Methanococcus voltae PS: one gene and its partner. Each later gene encodes a partner of the first gene's protein in a complex. Links are inferred from orthologs where the notes say so. Each region holds a gene or a part of one and is shown in the gene's direction. Other genes may lie near its edges. The genes, in order: M2325_RS00370 and M2325_RS02255.

What was found.
Region 2: the proteins of M2325_RS00370 (region 1) and M2325_RS02255 are in contact, whole or in part, in a crystal structure (PDB 7CNS), measured with the Thermococcus kodakarensis proteins. The link is inferred for Methanococcus voltae PS from one-to-one orthologs. Residues at the interface, in WP_011250200.1 of Thermococcus kodakarensis: Ile25, Ala28, Leu29, Ile32, Tyr33, Ala47, Gly48, Asn53, Ile54, Ala57, Glu60, Phe61, Leu62, Tyr99, Ser128, Glu129, Ser130, Asn145, Arg146, Glu147, Gly148, Gly149, Pro150, Ser151, Leu153, Tyr164, Leu201, Gly202, Asn203, Gly227; in WP_011250199.1 of Thermococcus kodakarensis: Arg6, Lys7, Ile8, Leu27, Gly28, Thr38, Arg58, Gly59, Lys60, Gly61, Ser62, Thr63, Val64, Ser66, Tyr67, Val68, Tyr70, Ala71, Lys74, Glu86, Ala87, Glu88, Thr89, Ile90, Ala92, Thr93, Ile96, Ile97.

The regions. Positions count from the first base shown.
Region 1 is NZ_JANUCQ010000001.1:71,450-74,689, reverse strand. What follows is about bases 247-3,141. They hold M2325_RS00370 (aconitase X catalytic domain-containing protein), read left to right. Parts: upstream 247-1,004; coding sequence 1,005-2,279; downstream 2,280-3,141. Other genes in these bases: cobM (precorrin-4 C(11)-methyltransferase), read left to right, coding at 2,533-3,141; M2325_RS00375 (coenzyme F420-0:L-glutamate ligase), read right to left, coding at 247-720. In the rest of the region: more of M2325_RS00375, read right to left, coding at 1-246; more of cobM, read left to right, coding at 3,142-3,240. UniProt on the Methanocaldococcus jannaschii protein: Component of a hydro-lyase that catalyzes the dehydration of mevalonate 5-phosphate (MVA5P) to form trans-anhydromevalonate 5-phosphate (tAHMP).
Region 2 is NZ_JANUCQ010000001.1:466,489-469,677, reverse strand. What follows is about bases 346-3,189. They hold M2325_RS02255 (DUF126 domain-containing protein), read left to right. Parts: upstream 346-1,494; coding sequence 1,495-1,884; downstream 1,885-3,189. Other genes in these bases: aroC (chorismate synthase), read right to left, coding at 2,611-3,189; M2325_RS02250 (hypothetical protein), read right to left, coding at 1,981-2,448; frhD (coenzyme F420-reducing hydrogenase, FrhD protein), read left to right, coding at 947-1,429; recJ (RecJ family nuclease), read right to left, coding at 346-695. In the rest of the region: more of recJ, read right to left, coding at 1-345. UniProt on the Methanocaldococcus jannaschii protein: Component of a hydro-lyase that catalyzes the dehydration of mevalonate 5-phosphate (MVA5P) to form trans-anhydromevalonate 5-phosphate (tAHMP).

The DNA.
Region 1 (3,240 bases):
AGTAGCGCCATATAATCCGCCTAAATTTAATAAATTCCCTATTTTACCTAAAATATAGCCAAAAACTCCAATTCCTGAGATTATACCTTCAGTAGCATAGGGTAGTGCAGTTACATACCACTTATAAAACTTATATGTTGCATCGGTATCAATTAACATAATTGTTAAATCTACATCAAATTCCTTTTTTATTGCATCGTATAACTTATCCATGGTTTCTTTAGGGTTAGTAGGTAATAAAGAAGCATAAGTACCGGGCACATTTGTTAAATCAATTCCTCCTTCAGAAGCAGGTTTTAAGGCATAAATAAATCCTACATTATCAATTACAACTTGCTTATGCTTTAAAGTTTCTCTTTCAGGCATTTTTCTAAGGTTTAATACTCGGTCAGGTCTTGTTTTTAATAAAGGACCTAGTATATAACCCCAAATATATTTACTCCAGTAATAACAAAAATAAGCACCCAATTTTGGCTTAGATTTATTCTCATCTACAAAATTACCCTGACTGGTGGATACAAATTTTTCACTAACAACTAGTAAATCCCCATCTTTTAGTGATAAAGTACCTGCATTTACCTCTCTTCGTAGAGAGTGAAGTGTTTCGAATATAAAATCATCGCCATTATACAAATAATTAGTTTGTATTGGTTTAGCAGTTATTCTATTTTTTAAATTATCAGGAATTTCAGAATTTATTTTATAATTTACTTTTACCATATTATCATCGATATTAACTAATAAAATTCTCTAAATTAGGATTATTTTTTGATTATTTTTTAATTTTATATTATATTTTAGTACGTAATAATACATTACAATAATACATTACAATAATACTTTAATAGTTTTCCAAATTTCTCTAAATATTTGTATAAATAATATTTAAAAGTGCTTAATAACATAACTATAATATAATACAAATGTATAATTAATAACATGAAAATTTAATGAATCAATAAATTAAAAGTTTATAAATTTACTAAAAGATTAAGGGTGTAATTTTGTATTTAACCACTGAAGAAGAAAAAATATATAATGGAGAGTACGGAGAAACTCTCGAAATGTGTATGAATTTAATTGTATCTCTTGGGGACATTTATGGAGCCGAAAAATTGATAGATGTTACATCAGCCCAGGTTTCAGGAGTTTCATATAAAACTATCGGCGAAAAAGGATTAGAATTTTTAAGAGATATGTCAGCTAGTGGCTTAAAAGTTTCAGTACCTACAACTTTAAATCCTGCAGGTATGGACTTAATAGACTACAAAAATATTGGATTTCCAGAAGATTTTGCAAAAAAACAGATTGAAATCATAGATTATTTTGAAAAAATGGGGATTGAATTAGGTTGTACCTGTACCCCATACTTATCCGGAAATGTACCAAGATTTAGAGACCATATCTCGTGGGCGGAGTCATCTGCAGTATGCTACTCAAATTCCGTTCTTGGCGCTTATACTAATCGAGAAGGGGGACCCTCTGCATTAGCTAGTGCAATATTGGGTAAAACTTCATACTATGGCTATCATTTGGACGAAAATAGAACACCTAATTTTAAAATTAATTTAGATTTGGACTTTGAAAAAATTGGTCTAAAATGTGACAATAAAATTAATAACATGGCTTCTTATGGATTAATAGGTAGATATGTGGGAAGAATTGTAAAAAACGGCATACCATACTTTAATTTTAGCAACAAGCAAAAAAACGATGGATTAAATATCAAAAGTGAGTGTTTAAAAGGACTCGGGGCTGCATTAGCTGCGAGTGGTGGTGTTGCATTGTACCATTTTAATGGAATAACCCCTGAAGCCATCTGTACTTATGATAATCAGTTTGATAAGGGTAATTTAAAATTTGACGATGAAATTACAATTACAAATGAAATGATTGAAGAAGAGCTCTCAAAATTCAATAATGACCAAAAAATAGACTTAATATGTATCGGTTGCCCACATAGTGGCATGAGTGAAATAAAAACAATTGTTGACATTCTTCTTGAAGAGAAAAAACAGTTAAAAACAGACTTATGGGTTTGTACTTCGATATATACAAAAGCAATAGCTGACAGAATGGGTTATACAAAAATTATAGAAGATGCAGGCGGTAAACTAGTTGTGGATACGTGTATGGTTGTTGCACCTATTGAAAAAATGGGTTATAAGTACGTAGCTACAAATTCAGGAAAAGCAGCTACATATTTACCTAACTTCTGTAGTAGTGAAGTAATATACGGCTCTATCGAAGAATTGATTAGAAAAGGATTAAATCAATAATTTAAATCAATAACCAATTAACCAGTTATTTGCTAAAAAATTGCTAAAAATATCAAAATTATATCTATAATCTTTTTATACCATATTTTTATACATATAAATAATATAAATATGTTGAATTTAATACAAGATTAGTTTAATTAACTTAGGTTATTTTTATTAGAGATAATTTTAAATTAAAATCTAATACAGATGAAAATATACTATGAAGATATAAAATACAAGTATAATATATAGTTTAAAAGGTGTTTTTATGAATAAATTAACAATAGTTGGTGCAGGTTCTGGAGATAAGGAATTAATAACGGTTAAAGGAGCTAAAGCAATTGAAAACGCAGATATTATAATATATGCAGGCTCATTAGTTAATCCAGAAGTTTTAACATATAATACAAGTGGAGCACAAATCTACAATAGTGCTTCAATGAATTTAGAAGAAGTTATAGATGTAATTGTAAATGGAATTAAAGAAAATAAAAAAGTAGTTAGAGTACATACTGGGGACCCTTCATTATATGGTGCTATAAAAGAGCAAATTGATGAGTTAGAAAAACGAAATATCGATGTAGAAATAATACCTGGTGTAACCTCATTATTTGCTGCAGCAGCTACTTTAAAATCTGAATTAACATTGCCAGACGTTTCACAAACCGTCATTATAACACGTCCAGTTGGTAGAACTCCAAAACCAAGTGAAGAAAGCTTAAAATCATTGGCTAAACATCAAGCAACTATGGCAATATACCTGGGTACAGGTATGATTGAAAAAGTATGCAAAGAATTAATAGAGGGCGGTTATCCCGCAGATACTGCGGTAGGCGTTGTATATCACGCTTCATGGGAAGATGAGAAAAAAATTATTGGAAATCTTGAAAATATAGCTCAAAAAGTTAAAGATGAAGGAATTACAAAAACAGCATTGATAATTGTAGGGGATGTTCTCGACCCTAAAAATTATACA
Region 2 (3,189 bases), 390 kb from region 1 along the record:
AAATAAGGCTGTGTAGAGTAATAAATTGTTTTACTGATTTCTATGTTAAAGCAATTAAATATTAAATCCCTCATTATCTTTATATGTCTATTTTGCCTTGCTTCATTTAGTATGAACTTATTTAAACCCAAAAATGGTTTGTGTTGCATATCTCCAATAGCTCCAATTAATGCAATAGGTGCTAAATCACAAAAACCATAAGCTCTTGCTACTAAATAACAAGTTCCGCTACCTGAAAGCTCTCTTGAGCCATCTACTCCCATTAGTATGGGGTTTAACTGTAAAATTTGGCTATTTTGGCTATTTTGGCTATTTTGGCTATTTTCCCGGTCAATTATATATTTTTTTATTTTAACGGGATGGTGGTCTAAAATAATAGCGTTTAACTTAGCATCTAAGATTTTATCAATCTGTCCGCTTCCCATATCGGAAAATATAAACAGTTGGTCATTTTTACAGGTTGCTTCCTTTTTAAATTCTTCGATTTTTTCATCGTTTAAATTTTCTATCACGGTTATATGAAATTGTTTGTTAATTCTCATTAACATGTTGATTAATATTGCCCCTGATGTAAGTCCATCGGGGTCGTGATGCGTAATTAGCCGTATAGTGCCATTATAATTGTCTATTTTTAATTTTATCAAATTTATAACGTTGTTGAAACTTTCTATATCCTTAATTGGTATTATTTCCATAAATTCACCGATTTAAATAATTTTACATGTATTTAATCTATATTTGAATATGATAACTTCTAAATTCCTAATCCAAATTTCCAATATAATCATTTAGGTATATTTCTCGTTAATAATAAGTATTATTACTTGTTATTAGTTATTATTAGTTATTATTATATGAAATGTTGCATATATTATAATCATAATTATATATATTTAAAGATTAAAATTATTGGACTTATTAAATTATGGACTAATTAAGTGATATTATGATACCAGACTCTTTAAAATTTAAAAAACTCGTTATGGGCTGTGGTAATATGCTATTTGCCGATGATGGATTTGGTTACGAAGTTATAAGTTTACTCGAAAATATGGAATTACCCGAAGATGTAGGGGTAATTGATGCAGGTACGGGGGCACCTTACTATCTTATGTCTATTATGGATAAAGACTGCCCTGTTGAAAAAATAATCGTCGTGGATATTATTGATTTTAAATTAGAACCTGGAACATTGAAAAAATTAGGTATCAAAAACTTGACTAAAATCGATAAATATAATTTTGATGCTCACGACATGCCATTGTCTGATTATTTATTAAAAGCTAAAGAAGCAGGTATTGAAGTCGTAATCATTGGTTGTCAGGCTAAAAGAGTTACCATGCCCGATATAGAAGTTGGATTAACTGATGAAGTTAAAAATTCGCTTGAAAATGCTGTTGAAATGGTGTTAGAAGAGTTAAAGGAGTAAGTTAAAATTAATTTAAAACTAAACTTAAATTAGAATAAACTAATAAAATATAGGTGTGTGATAATTTGGAAGAATTAAAAGGTAGAATTATTTCAAAAGGCTATGTGGAGGGAGAAATTATTATATCCAATAGTCCTATTTCCTTTTTAGGAGGGGTTAGTGAAGAAGGTATTGTAACCGATAAAGAGAACGAATTATACGGAAAAAGCATAGCAAACAAAATATTTGTATTCCCTACTGGAAAAGGTAGCACTGTGGGCTCATATGTTATATACGGACTTGCAAAAAAAGGATTGCTTAAAGGTATTGTTAACCAAGATTGTGAGCCTATTGTGGCTACAGGCGCTATTTTAGGTAAAATACCGCTTGTAGACCATGTTGATATATCCAAATTGAAAAATGGCGATAAAATTATCGTTGATGGAAATAATGGAATTATTAAAGTCGAAAACTAATAAATAACAATTTTATAAAATAGATACGTGAAAAAAATATATGTTTATAATTTAATATTATAATTTAATATCAATAGGTATGTTAGATTCTATTAATTATTCTTTTTTAGAATTTAATATGTCTATATCTTCTTTTTCTTCTTTAATTTCCCCATTGTTTTCAATGTTTTCAATGTTTTCAATATCTTCTATTTTTTTTATTTCGTCATCTTTTGTAGCGTCGTCTTCTTTTTCTTCTGATTTTAGAGCTAGTTCTGAAGTCTCGCCCTCTTCTCGAAACAAATCGTCTTCTTTTTCTTCAATGTGCATTAATTCCAGATTTTTAAGATGTTCAACCATTTTACATCGTTCCGAAAGTTTACTCGATATATAAGCCCAAATTATGAAAATTATGAAAATTGCACCTAGCCAAGAATATATACCTATATCGTTAGTCAACAAATAAGCTATTATTAATATCAATATGCCTATAACCACCCTTAAAACTCTAATTCTGAGTATAGAAGCCTTTTCTTTTTTAATACTATGCCTTATGTCCTCTAATTTTCTTGATGTATAAGTCATTGCTATCCCCCTCATATTCATAATAAATTATATTAATCATAGTATTTATATAATATAATTTATCAATTAAACTAAAAATTTATTATGAAATAAAAATTAAAAATTAAAAATAAAATAATAAGTAATAAAAAAGATAATAAAAAAATTTAAAAAGAATAAATATTAAATTTTGTTAGCTTCTTTTAACAAATCTACGAGTACTATGGAAATCATACTTTCTAAAACAGGTATGACTCTAGGAACTATAATAGGGTCGTGCCTACCTTCTATTTTAAGTTTTGCGTTTGTTTTAGTCTTTAAATTTATAGTATCCTGTACTTTGAATATGGACGGAGTTGGTTTTATTGCCACCCTAACTACAATGGGCGTACCTGTGCTTATTCCTGCAATTACGCCACCACAGTTGTTGGACTTATAATTTATTTGATTATCGTTTTCGTTATTTTCAGTAGATTTGTAATAATATTCGTCGTTATTTTCGCTACCATAAAGCTCAGATACTTCAAAACCTCGTCCAATTTCAACACCTTTAACGGCATTTATAGACATTAAAGCTTCTGAAATTCTAGCATTTAGCTTATTAAATAATGGTTCGCCGATTCCTTGTGGTAAATTTAAAACTATTAACTCTACTACCCCACCTACGCTATCATTATTATCCATTGCGTTTAAAACGTATTTCTCCATGTCTTTATAATTATTTGATAAAGTTCTAAGTGGGTTATTGTCTAAATCATTTAT